Regions from separate parts of the Parabacteroides sp. AF18-52 genome, predicted to be linked through region 2. Evidence: riboswitches for the same ligand, from Rfam matches in the RefSeq annotation. Region 2 holds a riboswitch; the other holds the start of a gene.
The links. Region 2 has a riboswitch for cobalamin ahead of DWX23_RS06015 (TonB-dependent siderophore receptor). Riboswitches for the same ligand answer to the same signal wherever they lie in the genome.
Positions count from the first base shown of each region.

Region 1: linked by a shared signal. The riboswitch ahead of DWX23_RS10620 (ribonucleoside-diphosphate reductase subunit alpha) and the one ahead of DWX23_RS06015 (TonB-dependent siderophore receptor) in region 2 are both predicted to bind cobalamin.

Region 1 covers NZ_QUGR01000005.1:115,858-124,590, reverse strand. The annotation lists gene DWX23_RS10630 (N-acetylmuramoyl-L-alanine amidase) at 1-465, shown strand, start outside; gene DWX23_RS10625 (ribonucleotide-diphosphate reductase subunit beta) at 542-1,591, opposite strand; gene DWX23_RS10620 (ribonucleoside-diphosphate reductase subunit alpha) at 1,607-4,126, opposite strand; cobalamin riboswitch at 4,191-4,409, opposite strand; gene DWX23_RS10615 (AGE family epimerase/isomerase) at 4,860-6,443, opposite strand; tRNA gene DWX23_RS10610 (tRNA-Cys) at 6,672-6,743, opposite strand; tRNA gene DWX23_RS10605 (tRNA-Cys) at 6,780-6,851, opposite strand; gene rfbC (dTDP-4-dehydrorhamnose 3,5-epimerase) at 7,010-7,570, shown strand; gene rfbB (dTDP-glucose 4,6-dehydratase) at 7,579-8,724, shown strand; gene DWX23_RS10590 (AsmA-like C-terminal region-containing protein) at 8,719-8,733, opposite strand, start outside.
Region 2 covers NZ_QUGR01000002.1:619,429-628,161, reverse strand. The annotation lists gene atpF (F0F1 ATP synthase subunit B) at 1-221, opposite strand, end outside; gene atpE (ATP synthase F0 subunit C) at 236-493, opposite strand; gene atpB (F0F1 ATP synthase subunit A) at 546-1,604, opposite strand; gene DWX23_RS06035 (hypothetical protein) at 1,582-2,013, opposite strand; gene DWX23_RS06030 (F0F1 ATP synthase subunit epsilon) at 2,026-2,265, opposite strand; gene atpD (F0F1 ATP synthase subunit beta) at 2,272-3,789, opposite strand; gene DWX23_RS06020 (threonine/serine exporter ThrE family protein) at 4,161-5,495, opposite strand; cobalamin riboswitch at 5,544-5,826, opposite strand; cobalamin riboswitch at 5,940-6,136, shown strand; gene DWX23_RS06015 (TonB-dependent siderophore receptor) at 6,169-8,169, shown strand; gene DWX23_RS06010 (YncE family protein) at 8,187-8,733, shown strand, end outside.

The DNA.
Region 1 (8,733 bases), on a different contig from region 2:
GAAACACTAACTCAAAAAAATATAGATTGTGAGCTGATAGTAAAGGAAATTAATGATGTCTCACTCCAGGAACGCTGTAACCGGGTGAATACTATTTCCAATCAGGTTGGAAAGACAAACTGCATGCTTGTTTCTATTCATGCTAATGCAGGAGGTGGAACAGGATGGGAAGTCTTTTATACCCGTGATGCCATGACTTCTCAAAAAATCGCTTCGGTCTTTTCAGAAGAAGTGACATCCCGGCATGACACGAATTTCCCTTTCAGGAACAGAGGTTTGAAATATGATCCTTTGTTTATTCTAAAGCATACCAATTGCCCAGCTATTCTTACTGAAAATCTATTTATGGATACCTGGGACGATTTTTTGTTTCTTTGTTCGGAAAAGGGAAGAGCGATAATTGCTGATATACATGTACAGGCTATTTTAAAATACCTCAAAACAGTTTTAATACCAGAAGAATAATAAATTTAGATAAGAGTCCGGATACACATTATTCATATATCCGGTCCCTTGTTATTCGATTTAAAAGGAGGATCTGTTACAAATCATCTTCCAATGCCGTACTTTTGGCATAGGCTGTACTTTTGGCTTCGAAGAAGTCTGTCTTCACCATATTGGCATTTGAATATTGCGATACCCAGTGCATGCTTTCCGGCTCCTTGCGGTTATCATCAAACAGCGGTTCGTAACCTAGACTGAGCCAACGGATATTACCTAAATAGCGGATATAATCTGCCACCATTTGCTGGTTGAGTCCCTGGATGTTGTTGCCTATCACATATTGTCCCCATTCCGTTTCCTGTCTCACTCCTTCATGCATCATTTCCTCGTACACTTTAACCTTATCGGGTGTAAAGAGTTCGGGTTCTTCTTTTTTCAGTTCGAGAATGATGTTACGGAATAACCATAGATGCGTATTTTCATCCCGGTTGATATAGCGTATTTCCTGGGCGGACCCGGACATCTTTCCGTTACGGCTCAGGTTGTAAAAGAACATGAAACCGCTATAGAAATAAATACCTTCCAGAATGTAATTTGCTATCAGGGTTTTCATCAATGTAAAGCCGTTCTGGCTCTCCTGAAACTCGTTGTAACAATTGCCGATGAACGTATTTCTTTTCAATAAGTGCTCATCCGTTTTCCATTGATAGAGGATATCATTGCGTTCTTCGGGACTGCAAATAGAATCGAGCATATAACTATAGCTTTGGCTATGTACACATTCCTGAAAAGCCTGGATATGAAGACAAAGATTGACTTCGTTGGCGGTGATGTATTCACTGATAGCCGGCAGGTTGTTATTCTGTAGAGAATCGAGGAAGACCAGGAAACTGAGGATTTTGTTGTAAGCTGTCCGCTCAGCTGGTTCCAGATGAGGATAATCCTTTGTATCTTGTGACAAGTTGATCTCTTCCGGTATCCAGAAATTGTTCATTGCCTGACGATACCAACTGCTCACCCATTTGTAACGCATATTATTGAAGTCGTTCAAATTGGTGGTATTTCCGCCGATCATTTTCCGGAGACGGATTTCTGTGTCGCCTTCCGGATTGAACAAGGCGTTCTTCTTTAATATTTTTGTTTCCATTGTTCTTTTAGTTTTTTATGATGTACAACTTTCGCATTCTTCTATTTCCAGTGATTTACTTCGAACATAATATACCGTTTTCACTCCGCATTCCCAAGCCAGCAGGTAGAGGTTGAGCAATTGCTTCATGGTGAACTCGTTGGTGATATAGAGGTTCATACTTTGTGCCTGATCGATATGTTGTTGCCGGACACCCGCAGCACGGATACTCCATTGCTGGTCTATCTGGTAGGCGCTTTTATATAACCAATAAGTCTTGTCCGACAGGGCAGGAGCCACGCGTGGGAGCATGGTACCTTTTTTCTCTTCGAGGAAGAAACGTTTCATTGCCGGATCTACTCCTGCTGTTGTCCCGGAGATAATGCTTGTACTGCTGGTGGGAGCTATGGCAAGAAGATAGGCATTTCTCATGCCATTTATCCTGACTTTTTCCTGTAACCGGTTCCATTCTACTGATTTATATCCACGTTTCATGAAATAAGCTCCGGTTTGCCAGTCGCTTCCTTCAAAATATTCGTACCGGCCTTTTTCTTTCGCCAATTCAGCACTCGCTTCAATAGCCGCATAGTTGATACGCTCAAATACTTTGTCCATAAAAGTCAGATGTTCATCGCTTTCCCAACGGATGCCGCGTACGGCAAGCGCGTGATGGTAACCGCTTACCCCAAGGCCGATACTGCGGTAACGATGATTCGTTATCTGTGCAAAGGGTACGGGATAGAAATTAAGGTCGATCACATTATCGAGTGCACGGACCACTGTCGCTACCTTTTCTTTCATCTGTTGTTCATCTTCCAATGGCAAATGCCCAAGTGATAAGCTGGCTAGGTTACATACCACGAAATCGCCTGGGCGAACTGTTTTCACCACGACCGTATCACCGTTCTCAGTGAGGATTTCAGTAGATACGGATTCGATGGATGACATGTTCTGTGCTATTTCCGTACATAAGTTCGAACAGTAAATAATACCCCGGTGGGGATTTGGGTTGGCACGGTTTACGGTGTCACGGTTGAAAGTGAAAGGAGTACCGGTTTCTACAGCCGAGCGTAATACCAGCCTGACAATATCTTTAATATTTATACTACGTTTTGAAAGACGGTTATCGTTCACGCAGTCCAGATATCTTTGTTCCCATTCTTCGCCATAATAATCTTCTAGGCAATATCCTTTGATAGTCATTATCTCATTCGGGCAAAACAGATACCATATTTGATTCAGGTCTTCTTTTGCCATACGCCAGAACAGGTCAGGATAACATACTGCCGGGAATATATCATGGGCCTTCATCCGGTCATCGCCGTTGTTGGTACGGAGCTGGAGAAATTCGGGTAGATCTTTGTGCCATACGTCGAGATACACAGCTACAGCTCCTTGCCGCATACCTAACTGATCGACAGCAACAGCTGTATCGTTTACCAATTTCATCCAGCGGATCACACCTCCGGCGACTCCTTTAAATCCTCGTATATTACCACCTGTGGCACGCACTTTTCCAAAGTACATTCCCATACCACCGCCAAACTTACTAACCATTGCGAAGTTGTCGATACTGCGGTAAATACCTTCCAGACTGTCGGGTACGGTATCGATAAAGCAACTGGAAAGTTGGTGATAAGGCTTGCGTGCGTTGGAAAGCGTAGGAGTGGCCATTGTAACCTGAAGGCTGCTTAACAGGTCATAGAACTTTTTAACCCACAACATCCGGTCGTGCTGTTCGGGCATGGCAAGATGCAGGGCGATTCCCAGAAACATTTCCTGTACGGACTCAACCGGTTCATGGGAACGAGTACGGATAAGGTAGCGTTTCGCCAGTAAATCCAGTCCTGAATAATTAAACAGTTCATTTCTTTCCGGACAGATAAATCCGGCAGCTTCTTCTATCTCTTGCTGAGAGTAATTAGCCAGTATATAGTTACCATATAATCCTTCGTTGGTGAGATAGCTTAATTTATCATAGAATGTATGGAAACCGACAGCTTCTTCCTGCTTTTTTAGTTTCTTTGCCAATTGGAAGTTGAGCAGGCGGGCAGCGATGAACTCCCAGTCGGGAGCTTCCTGCGTAGTTAGTTCCACAGCCGCTTTGATGAGTGCTGTCAGCCGTTCTTTGGATGGCATTTCCGGTTTGCAGAAACTGAAAAACTTCTCAGCCAGTATAGTCAGACTATATTCGTTGGCTGTGAATTTATCCTGTATACCCTTGAGTGTCTCCATTATGGTCGTATCGCCCACTTCATGTGTAATGTGATTGAGGGCTTTCCTTCGTTCCGTCCGTTGCCAGCGATAGAGTATATAGTTTTTAGCTTCGGCATAAAAACCATGTTCCATTAGGCTACGTTCCACTTCGTCCTGAATGCGTTCTACACTGCGGTTTGCTACATTGCTGTTTACAAAACGCTCCACTTCATCCACCATGCTGCGGATGTTTTCGTCCGTTATTTCCTGTCCGGTACTGGCAAAGCTTTTCCGGATGGCAACGGTTATTTTCTCCCTGTTATAAGGTTCGGATGCCCCATTTCTCTTGGTTATTTCCATGAGATACTTTTGAAAAATAAAATTAGAGTATACTTTCGTACTGTTCCCCTATCCCCACGAGTAGAAACAGCCTTTAATGAACGGCAGGTCTTCTGACTGACTCCTTAATTTCCGATACCTTCCCGGTGTCCTCCCTTTAAGGGGATGACCTCCAGTGGCAATTGTCTTTATCGGAAAGTAGAGCGGAGTTTTACAGCAGCGGGACTGTTCGGGATTTTCACCCGATTCCCTTTTAATCCGAATGAAAGGAAATCCATCCGGAACCAGTTCAAAAGCAAAGGTAGCAGAATTTGGGAATCCAATAGCATGGAATACGTTAAAAGAAATAGAGATGATGACCGATTTTTCGTAAGCGTCTATCCTATAATGTTATAACGGGTTTAAAATATATGAATGAGAAAAATTATGTTATTCATGTTATCAAACATCCTGATTTTTATGCTTTGGATGTTGAAATGTCATTCTGCTATTTTTCCTTCAGAATCTTTGCTTTATAAGTATCCAGTTCCGGTTCGCCGGTGAAATACGGAACTGTACAGAAGTTAAGGATTATCTTTTTGGATGTAAGTTTTCTAATAAGATAGAAAAATGATTGTCGGGCTGCATTTATTTGTACGGATAGGTGTAACGCTTTTTAGGACTAGGCATGGATAAAAAAAAGGAAGGTGCACCTATATAAGTAGACACACCTTCCATGCAAGTATTATTGTTTATGAGGGTTAGGGTCGTGAATTTAATGTATATAATCGAACGTTATCTCTACAACGTTACGTCCTTTTTCGTTATTATCTAATGCGATTACGTTTCCTTTTTTCTGCTCTTTGATATGACCACGTAAGAAATAAGGATTAACGTTTCTGGAAGAAACCGGTTCTTTTTCTGTAAATGCGTAATAGAGTGTCACAGGTTGATTGCGGTGATAGCTTGAGATCACGTAACCCAGGAAACAGTGCTCGAAACTGTGTAAAGATGTCTTCCAGGCATGTATCTTAGGGTATTCCGGTGACGGTAGGTTGGTTTCGGCATCTACCATGTGCCAGATTTCGCCATTCTGCTTGTCGACCATGTATTCGAACCAGTATTTATACGTATTGTTTGTAAACCGCAGATAAGAAGGGTCATTCAAGGAAAGTATAGCTGCAGCCTGATCGAGCTCGGCTAATCCCCACCATTCTTTGTCTTTGTCTAATGTACCGTCTGCATTGTAACGACGTGCCCATGAACCGTCTCCATCGATATATGCACGGTTTAAAATGACTTTGATCTTTTCGCGGGCAAAATTTACATAAGCAATATCGTCGGTGATTTTGCCGATCTCATAAATGACCCACATCGCTTTTACAGAGTGACCGAAGTCGGTATGATCTGTACCTAACTCTTTAGACAGGTCATTTGTGGCACTTCCCCAGAAAGTACCGTAACGTTCGCTGTAGAAATGGTTTATCATTACATTCGCCAGTTTTTTCAAGTCGGCTTTCCATTCTGTCTGGTAAGGTTCTGGCAGAGAGGGAGTGACCCAGAGCATATAAGCATACAACTGGTCCAGTTGGGAGACGATCTCTACATTGTCATTCCCTTCCATTACTGATGTGGGTAGCCAGGTCAGAAAATCTTTACCTTCGTCAAAATAAGTATCGAAGATGTATTTACGCGCAGCAAGTAATGGTTTCAGAACCGCTTCGTCATGAGTCAGGTAGTAATAATAGCCTAATCCGGTTATTCCGTAAGCCAGATCCTGACTGTTACGTTTGTCGGCAGGGTCCATCCATTCGCCGGTATTGATATCTTGTTTGTTATACAAGCCGTTGTTTTCGTCCATTGCCTGTAGGATCGCCATTGCTCCCTGGCGGCATTTTTGCAGATAATCGGTATTTCCTGTCATATTATACGCAATGCCGTATGCGAAAGTCTGGCGTGAATGGGCACGGATATAGTTATATTGGGTTGCGTCTTCCACCAGCCCTTTCAGGTCGGCAACTTTCATCGCTTCCTTATATTCTGTCGGCCATTGTGCCGTATCTTGTGGAATGACCTGTCCGTCGTTGCTTCTGAACGTAGAGAAGAAGATACTTTTTCCTTCTGGTATATTCTTTCCGTTCCAGAATTTCATCAGGTCGTTCTCCAGATGTCCTATCCATAATTCCGGGTTATTACAGGGATCTTTTACCAGTGAATCTACATTATAAACATTTGTCCTCTTTTGTGGCAGTGTATTTGTTATTTCCACGATTTCAGTGGTCGAAACCTGTTTAGGAGAAGGGGTACAGGCTGCCAATAGAGTAGCAGCAGCCAATAGTAGAAATGTTTTTTGTTTCATTTTTGTTTCCTTGATTTTTATTTCACGCCGCAAAAGTAGAGGACTTCGACCGGATGACAAAAAATATTCCACAGACAGCATAAAACCCTGTTTGAACGACATAATTTGTTTTTTGATAGCTTCGGTTTACAAATTACAGGTTGAAACTTTCCTGAAAAACAGACCCACGTATATACTAAGAAAGCAGAAAGACTTCAATTCTTAATTGAAGTCTTTCTGCTTTCTTAGAGGTTCCTGGCGGATTCGAACCGCCGTACATGGTTTTGCAGACCACTGACTAAGCCACTCATCCAAGGAACCAATATTTATTTATCGATAATCTGTTACTCTTTTTAGAGGTTCCTGGCGGATTCGAACCGCCGTACACGGTTTTGCAGACCGCTGACTAAGCCACTCATCCAAGGAACCAATTTGTTTCAAATAACGTCTTATCGTTTTGCGAGTGCAAAGAAAAGGATTATGTTTGGATTATGCAAATCTTTTTCATTCTTTTTGCAGGCGTTGATAGTTGCAGAACTAAGGAAAAAGAAGTTACTTTGTCTTCTGTTAGTTATAAAAATGAAAGGATGAATTATATTGAGACAGAAATCCCGGGTGTATGGATTATTGAACCTAAGGTTTTTAATGATGCACGGGGATATTTTATGGAAGCTTGGAAGAAAGAAGAGTTCGAGCAACATATCGGTAAAATAAATTTTATTCAGGATAATGAATCCTGTTCTTCCAGGGGAGTACTTCGTGGATTACATTACCAGTTGGCTCCTTATTCGCAGTCGAAGTTGGTACGGGTGATCACCGGACGTGTTCTGGATGTAGCAGTGGATATCCGTGTCGATTCTCCGACATTCGGAAAATATGTAGCTGTCGAACTTTCAGCAGAGAATAAACGTCAGTTCTTTATTCCCCAGGGATTTGCTCATGGATTTCATGTACTGAGCGACGAAGCTGTATTTACTTATAAAGTAGATAATCCTTACATGCCGAGTCATGAAAGGGGACTTCGTTTTGATGATCCTTCGATTGGGGTCGATTGGAGGATTTCCGACACGGAATCTCTAACTTTATCAGAGAAAGATACAAAAGCGCCTCTCTTAAGTGAGGCAGAATATAATTTTACATATAAATAATACGGACGATGAAGACTTATCTGGTTACGGGTGCCGCTGGTTTTATTGGTGCCAACTTTATCAAATATATGCTGGCAGAGCATCAGGATATAAAGATTGTAGTTCTCGACTTGCTTACTTATGCAGGTAATCTGGGTACAATAGCAGGAGATATCGATGGCAAACGTTGTGAGTTTGTAAAGGGGGATATCTGTGACCGTACGCTGGTTGATGAACTTTTTGCAAAGTATAATTTCGATTATGTAGTCAATTTTGCTGCAGAAAGCCATGTAGATCGTAGTATTGAAAATCCGCAGTTGTTCCTAGTGACGAATATTCTGGGAACACAAAACCTGCTGGACGCTGCGCGCAAAGCCTGGGTGACGGGAAAAGAGGAGACCGGTTATCCGCAGTGGCGTGAAGGCGTACGTTTCCACCAGGTATCGACGGATGAGGTGTATGGCAGTCTTGGAGCGGAAGGTTATTTCCATGAAACGACTCCGCTGGACCCGAGAAGTCCGTATAGCGCTTCCAAGACCAGTGCCGATTTGTTTGTAAAGGCATATTCCGATACTTATAAAATGCCGGTAAGTATTACCCGTTGTTCCAACAACTATGGTCCCTATCATTTCCCGGAAAAACTGATTCCGCTTATTATCAAAAATATCCTGGAAGGGAAATCTTTGCCGGTGTATGGCGACGGTACCAATGTTCGGGACTGGTTGTATGTGGAAGATCATTGTAAAGCTATCGATGCGGTTATTCATCGCGGTCGGGTAGGAGAAGTATATAATGTTGGCGGACATAACGAAAAGCAGAATATCGAGATTGTTAAACTGACCATTCAGACAATTCGTCAGTTGATGACTGAACACCCCGAATATCGTCAGGTATTGAAGAAGAAAGAGATCGGTCCTGACGGAGAGATTAGGATCGACTGGATCAACGAAAGCCTGATCACTTTTGTGAAAGACCGCCTCGGACATGACCAGCGTTATGCTATCGATCCAACAAAGATCTCGGAAGAACTCGACTGGACACCTGAAACCAGTTTTGAAGTCGGTATTGTCAAAACAATCCGCTGGTATCTGGAAAACCAGCAATGGGTGGAAGAGATTACCGGTGGTGACTATATGAAATATTACGACCGGATGTATTCCGGCCGTGAGTTATAAAATACTGGC
Region 2 (8,733 bases):
TCTCTTGCCTGGGCAAGAATCTTTTCTCCTTCGGCCTGGATGCCGGCAAGCTGTTCGTTTGCCTGGCGAGCCGATTCAAGGGAACGATCGATGTATTCTTTCCGTTGTTCCACGGCCTTGATAATGACCGGAAAGCCATACTTGGAAAGAATGACAAAGACGATTCCGAAAGAAAGGATCATCCAGAATAAAAGCCCTGCGTCTGGTGTGAGCAATGACATAGTTCGCTTTTATTTTATTGGAACAATCCTAAGAAACATACTACGATCGCAAACAGGGCGACACCTTCCACCAACGCACCCATGATAAGCATGGATGTACGGATATCACCGGCTGCCGACGGCTGGCGGCTGATTCCTTCAACTGCTCCTTTTCCAATCAGTCCGATACCGATACCTGCGCCGATAGCGGCTAATCCTGCACCTACGGTTGCTCCAAGTTTTGCGATGCCCATACCGGCTGTTGCTGCTTGTAATAAAATTGCTGATAACATAGTTTCAATCTTTTAAATGAATTAGTAACCTTGTTTTTAATAATATGTTTGTTTATTCCCGTACCTTGGCCAGTCCGATATAGTTGGCGGACAGTAAGGTGAATATATAGGCTTGCAAGCATGCCACCAACAGTTCGAGGCAGTTCATGAACACGGTGAACAATACGGAAACGACTGTCATCGTGCCGTTGATAGCTGTCCCCATCGAGGCGGTGATAAATATCAGGCAAGTCAGTGCCAGAATGATCGTATGCCCTGCCATGATATTGGCAAACAGACGGATCATCAGGGCAAACGGCTTTGTGAATACGCCGAAAAATTCCACGAAGGGCATGATCGGCAAAGGCAGTTTCAGGAAGATAGGGGCATTCGGCCAGAATATCTCTTTCCAGTACGCCTTGGTAGCAAACAAGTTTACTGCCAGGAAGGTACAAACTGCCAGTACGGCGGTGATCGTAATATTACCTGTGATGTTGGCACCTCCGGGGAATACCGGAATGATACCGATCAGGTTATTGATCAGGATAAAGAAGAACACCGTCAGCAGATATGAGGAGAAAGGCTTGTATTCCTTACCGATCCCTTCCTTCACCACTCCTTCGTGGATGAACATGACCGCCATCTCCATCAATCCCGTAAATCCGCCCGGAGCTTCATTCGGATGCTTCTTATACCATCGGGCTGTCCTGAGGACGATGAAAAGCAGTATCCCGCAACTGAGCAACAGGCCGCAGACGTTTTTGGTCAGCGACAGGTCCAGCGGTTTGACTTCTTCTCCTTTGCTGTTTTTCTCCACTACCTTCCCCGCATGATCGCCTTCTTCTGCAATATAGTAGTTGTGATGCACATTCCCATGATGCAGATGCGAGGAGAGGAACAGGTCCCATCCGCGCTCTTCACTTTTCAGCAGGATGGGAAGGGGTATGGATATTTCCTTTCCGTTCCATTCCGTGATATGCCAGGTATAAGCGTCCTTGATGTGAGAAAAAACGATATCCTGCACATCCACCTCACCCGGTTTGCTTTCAGCGGCAGCACTTGCCGGAAAGCTGATCCACGCCAGTAACAAGAAGGTAAACCATAACAGGCTATTGTTTTTTATTCTGCTCATCTTTTTCTTTCTTTTCACTTTTCATTCTCTTTTTCTCAAACAGATACAATGTATATGTTTCCAGCACAAGATAAATGAAATAGAACAACATCATCGTAAAGCCAAAGGCTTTCAGGTTTTGTCCGACCAATCTGGCATATAACCAGAGGAAAACCAAAGCGAGCGTGAACTTGCATAGCCGGACTACCATATAAGTAACCACCGTGACATCTCCGTGTTTCCGTTTTACATGATCCAGAAAAAAGATCATCAACATACTGCTTAACCAATAGAATACCGGTATTGACGGATACCACTCATAATAGTGCGAAGGCCAGATGGTGTATAACAGCCCCCCCAGAGAGACGCCGATAACTACATTAATAAAGGTAGTCAAGCCCATTAGCTTCATTCTTAATCTACCGCTCATGATCGTATTTTTTTATTCGATGCATACGGACAGGATATCGTCTTTTATCTCGACAAATCCGCTCTGTATATTTATTTCCTGTTGTTCTTCTTTCCCATTTGCCTGGTACCGGATCGCCCCTGCTTCGAGGGCAGCTATCATCGGAGCGTGATGAGGCAGCACGTCGAACGAGCCTGCCGTACCCGGAAAGGATACATAATTCGTTTCTCCTTTGAATAAAATGCCGTCGGGGGATATGATTTCCAGTTCCATGCTTTATTAATTTGCTTGTTCTGCCAGTTTCTTTCCTTTTTCAATCACATCTTCAATCGTTCCTACATTCAGGAAGGCCTGTTCAGGGATATCGTCTGTCTCTCCGTCCATGATCATATTGAATCCGCGGATCGTATCTTCGATAGAGACCATTACACCCGGTACGCCGGTGAATTGTTCTGCCACGGCGAAAGGCTGCGACAGGAAGCGTTGTACGCGGCGGGCGCGGTTAACCGTCTGGCGGTCCTCGTCCGAAAGTTCCTCCATACCCAGGATTGAGATGATGTCCTGCAATTCCTTGTTACGCTGGAGGATCTGTTTTACACGCTGGGCTGTTTCGTAATGTTCCTTGCCGACAACCAGCGGGTCGAGGATACGGGAAGTCGATTCCAACGGGTCGACAGCCGGATAGATACCGAGCTCCGTGATCTTACGGCTCAACACGGTGGTTGCATCTAGGTGTGTAAAGGTGGTTGCCGGAGCCGGGTCTGTCAAGTCGTCGGCGGGCACATACACTGCTTGTACGGATGTGATGGAACCTTTCTTTGTCGAAGTGATGCGTTCCTGCATAGCACCCATTTCTGTTGCCAGGGTCGGTTGATAACCTACGGCAGACGGCATACGTCCCAACAGGGCGGATACTTCCGAACCGGCTTGCGTGAAACGGAAGATATTATCGATAAAGAACAGGATATCGCGTGTCTCGCCCTCCGGAGCCAGGTCGCGGAACGATTCGGCTATTGTTAAACCGGATAGGGCCACCGAAGAACGTGCTCCCGGGGGTTCGTTCATCTGCCCGAAAACCAGGGTAGCCTGCGATTTCGCCAGTTCTTCATGGTCTATCTTCGACAGGTCCCAATGACCGGCTTCCATACTTTCTTTAAATTCCTTACCATAACGGATCACGTTCGACTGGATCATCTCCCGCAGCAGGTCGTTACCTTCACGGGTACGTTCACCTACACCGGCGAAAACAGAGAATCCGTTGTTCTTTTTGGCAATGTTATTGATCAGTTCCATGATAAGAACTGTCTTACCTACGCCGGCACCACCGAAAAGTCCGATTTTACCACCCTTGGAATAAGGTTCCAGCAGATCGATCACTTTAATACCTGTGTAAAGGACGTCTTTACTGGTTGTTAAATCCTCAAACTTCGGTGGTTCACGATGGATGGGAAGAGCTCCTTTACGATCCAGTTCTTCCATCCCGTCGATCGAATCACCGGTCACATTCATCAAACGCCCTTTTACCTGGTCGCCAACAGGCATGGTAATGGGCGAACCGCATGATACGGCTTTCATTCCTCGCTGCAGTCCGTCCGTCGTGTCCATAGCCACTGTACGGACTGTGTTTTCCCCAATATGCTGCTGTACTTCAACAATCAGCACTTTTCCATTGGGGCGGGTTATCTCCATTGCATCGTGGATGCGTGGTAACACGATTTTCTCTTCTTTTTCATTATCGAAGTGAATATCCACTACCGGACCGATAACCTGCGAAACATAACCTTTTGTTTCTCCCATACAATTCTTTTTCTCCTCGTCTAATTATTTTTCAACGCTGCAATATTACGAAAACAACCCGCCGGAAACCCGAAGATATTACTTTTTTGGCTTTTTTGCACTTAGTTAAACTTTAAACTAATTTGTGTTGTGTTTTGAAATGAACCAACCATTTTGAAATATGGAACAATTCGGAGCGGTAAAGGCCCTTCCTATTTGTCAATAATGGGTTATTTTAGGGCTGAATGCAAAGTGAAGGGGAAATCGTTGTAGTGTTTCCCTTTGTTAAAAAAACAGTTTATTATAATCGTTTCTATATTAATATATGTAAGAGGCTACCTCAAAATTGTATGGGGTAGCCTCTTATTTTTTATATTAGGAATAATAAATTTTTACCATTCAAGGAATTTTCCACGTTGCCGGCGTTTCTCCAATTCTTCTTGTAGATGTCGCTGCCGGTCCTTGGCTATATATTGACGGGCAAAGATATTAGGAACAGCAACACCTAGCGATATACAGAGAATGATAAGAGCGGAATTGATACCGTTGAAGAAAGCGTTCGTTACCTCACCGATCACTCCATGCAGATTGATAAATGCCAATAAAGAGCGGTACATCAGGACACCCGGGATCATGGGGATAACTGACGGGATCGTTAATACGTGATTAGGCACATGAAACCAGTGGACTGCTTTCACTGCGAGTACGCTGACAACGAAACTACCCATAAACGAACCGATCACAGGACCGTAACCCAGTTCGAAGTTTACGAAGTTGCGGGTACATACGGCAATGATACCTCCAACGGCAACAACCCATAACAGACGGCGCTGGATATTGAAGATCATAGAGAATCCGATAGCCGCGATAGCTGCAGCGATTGCATACACATAATACGGATCATGCGGAACCATACTTAACTCACTGAACTTATGGTCGATCGCAACGTCGTTCATGACAAGTATGCGCAATGCGAATGCAATACCGAACGTCATCGCAACTACCATCATAGCCGTGTTGGCGGCACGTGTCATCCCGACGAGCAGATGGTTATCGAGCATATCGTCCACGAAGTTGATCAAAGGTACTCCCGGTACAATGAACAGGGCACAGGCGAGTAGCGGATGATAAGGCGTCTCGGACAATCCCGAGAAGGAAGAAAGATACGCAGTGCAGGTCGCGGCAAAAGCGGCGAGTGCTATACTCATATATACATTTAATCCGGCTTCTATGCATCGGGCACGTATCCTGAAACCGATAAATGCGCAAATGGAAGCAAACAGAAAGGCGATCCAGTCGGAACCGAACAATTTACAGAAGCCGCCACAGGCGAATCCAGCACCGATAGCTACGATATAAGGTGTATAATTCCGGGGCTTTTTGGCTATCTTTTCCAATTCCTCTTCATATTTGTCCAATGAATAGTCCTCTTCGATAGCACACCATGAAAGATCGCTGATCTGCGAGATCGCAGTCATGTTGATACCATGTTTCTCACATTTCTGGAATTTGGAAAACGAGTTTCTTTCATCACTTACATTGACCATGATCATGGTCCACCGGATATCGATGTGTAATTTCTCTTCCGGAATACCCATAAATGCTGCTACTCGTTTCATGTTCCGTTCAATACGGTTGGTATCGGCAGCACTTTCCATCAATAATTTGCCTGTACGCAGCAAAAGGTCCAGTTTACGTCGTAATAACAATACTTCCTTGTCTGTCATCTTTTTGTTTAATTCTAAAATGTTACATCCTTATCCTAACCCACGAGGATATGAGTCTCAACGAACGGCAGGTCTTCTGACTGACTCCTATCCTAAAAGCCTTCCCGACGGAATAGTTGACAGTTGACATGTGACAGTTGACAGATAAAATACGGACAGAAAAACTGTCATTTGTCAACTTTCCACTGTCAACTGAATCGTCAGTGGCAAAAGTAGTATTAGGCTGTTAACGGAGCTTCACAGCAGCGGGACTGTCCGGGATTTACACCCGGTTCCCTTTTAATCCGTATTCCCGAACGGGAGCTACGAAACCAATTCGGGCGCAAAGGTACTGATTTTTTCATTATGTTCATCTGTTCCCATTTATTTGTGTATTCAGATTGGTAATATTTGAAAGTGACCGGTCTGGTAGTTGAGATTACCGATATATTTCGTACTTTTGTCATCGGATTATGGTGTAACGGTTTAGTTTTCGCTATCTGTTAGTAAAAGGGAATCCGGTGCAAGTCCGGAACTGTACCCGTAGCTGTAAGTTCTGTAACCCCGGCAATCTTGTTGCCACTGGGAATTTATGATTCCTGGGAAGGCGGCCGGTCATGGGAGAACAAGTCAGAAAACCTGCCATTATTTTATATGCGATACCTCGGGTATAGGTGTTGATAGACCTGGATATATGCGAATATTATATGTTAAAATGATTGTATGCCTGGCAGGCATATTTTTGTGCGTACCTACTATGTACGCACAGACAATTGATACGACAGCTTATCACCAGCTTTCCGGTGTTGAGGTGGTGGAAAAGGCACGTCCTTCCACAACCCGTGAAGCAACTCCCCTGCAAATAATGGACCGTTCCGGAATTGAACGCCTGGGAATACAGGATCTTTCGGAAGCGGTGAAGCGTTTCTCCGGTGCAACAGTGAAGGATTACGGTGGGATAGGGGGATTGAAGACGGTTTCCGTGCGTAGCCTGGGTGCACAGCATACGGCTGTCAGCTACGATGGGGTAACGATCACGGATGCCCAGAGCGGACAGGTGGATATCAGCCGCTTTTCACTGGACAATGTGGAGATGGTTTCACTTTCGATCGGGCAATCGGATGATATTTTCCAGACGGCGCGGATGTATGCATCGGCAGGGGCGTTGAGTGTGAAGACACGTAGACCTGTATTTGATGGAAAACCGATGAATCTTCAGGCGAAAGTGAAAGGAGGTTCTTTTGGTTTGTTCAACCCGATGGTTCGTTATGAACAGAAGATAAGTAACCGCTTTTCCGCTTCTTTGCATGCCGACTGGCTAAGTGCAAAAGGGGAATACCCTTTTACTTTGGTAAACGGAAATGTTGTAACCGAAGAAAAAAGGAAGAACAGCGATATTCAGGCACTTCGTCTGGAAGGAAATCTGTATGGCGATCTGGGTAAGGCGGGAACATTGACCGGTAAGGTTTATTATTACGATTCAGAACGCGGACTCCCCGGTTCGGTGATATTGTATAGCAACAGTAACCGGGAACGCTTGTGGAACAATAATTTCTTTACCCAGTTGCAGTATTCCAACAAACTAACGGACAATTTATCTTTGCAGGCACATGCCAAGTATAATTACTCTTTCAGCAAGTACCGTGATGTAAGTAATAAATACTCAGGAGGTAAGCAAGAAGATTTGAATACCCAGGAAGAGTATTACGGTTCGGTAGGCGTACTTTATTCACCCTGGAAGAACTTCTCGACTTCTCTTACGACTGATTTAGCCCATAATATGCTGGATAATAACTTTATGAATGCACCGCAACCCAAGCGTTTGACTTCACTGTCAGTGTTATCCGCCCAATATAAGAACTCTATGTTTACAGCAACAGCCGGTTTGCTGGGTACTTATATGACCGACAAAGTAAAGGCTGGCGATAAACCGGCCGACCGTAAACGTTTGTCTCCTGCGGTTAGCGTATCGTTGAGGCCTTTTCCCGATAATGCCTTTCGTGTACGTGCCTCTTACAAAGATATTTTCCGTGTCCCGACTTTCACTGATCTATATTATCTCCGTATGGGAAATACGAACCTGCAGCCGGAAAAGGCTACACAATATAATCTGGGGCTGACCTGGAGCGGAGAAGCAGGGAATCTCTTTCGTTATCTGAGTCTTTCGGCCGATGGTTATTATAATAAGGTGAAGGACAAGATTGTTGCTATTCCGACGATGTATATATGGAAGATGATGAATATGGGAGAAGTCGATATCAAAGGTTTGGATGTGAATTTCTCATCTGAAACCTCTCTGCCGGCAAAGATGACCTTACTCCTCTCTGCCACATATAGTTTTCAGAAAGCAATCGATATAACTGATCCTGATGCAAAAAATTACAAGGATCAGATACCATATACTCCGAAACATTCGGGAAATGCATCGTTGACCTTGGAGAATCCGTGGGTCAACGTCTCTTATAGCTTGACTGCGGCGGGTGACAGATATGCTTTGCCTCAAAACATAGAAAGCAACCTTATTGCCGGATATGTAGAACAGGGAATATCCCTTAACCGTGAGTTTGTGGTAAAAAAATGTAAGTTGCGTTTGCAGGGAGAAGTGATTAACCTGGGTGACAAAACATATGATATTATTCAATACTATCCAATGCCGGGTCGCTCTTGGCGTTTGAGTGTGAGTATAGTTTATTAATGATAAATAAATAAGTGATGAAAAAGAAAAATTTGCTGTATGTATCTGCACTTTGTGCTTGTATGTCTTTCTCCTTTATTGGTTGTAGTGATGATGATGATAAACAGGAAATCCCATCTCTTCCGGAACAGATTTCTTTGAATGGAGTCTATGTGTTGAATAGTGGAAACAAAGGGAATAATAACTCTTCGTTGTCATTTTATGATTTCGAGACCAAAAAGGTAGAAGCGGATATCTTTAAGAAAGTCAATGGACGCGGATTGGGAGATACAGCCAACGATATCCTGGTTTATGGCTCAAAGGCTTACATAGCTGTCACTAATTCTAATACAATAGAGGTGACAGACTTACAGGGAAAGTCTTTGAAACAAATTGTTTCCGATGGCGATCCGCTACAGCCACGTTTCTTTACTTGTTATAATGGAAAAGTGTATGTGTCATTGTATGAAGGCTATGTAGCTCGTTTGGATACAACTTCACTCTCAATTGAAAGTAAGGTAAAAGTAGGACGTAATCCCGAACAGATGGCTATAGCTAATAATAAATTGTATGTAGCAAACTCTG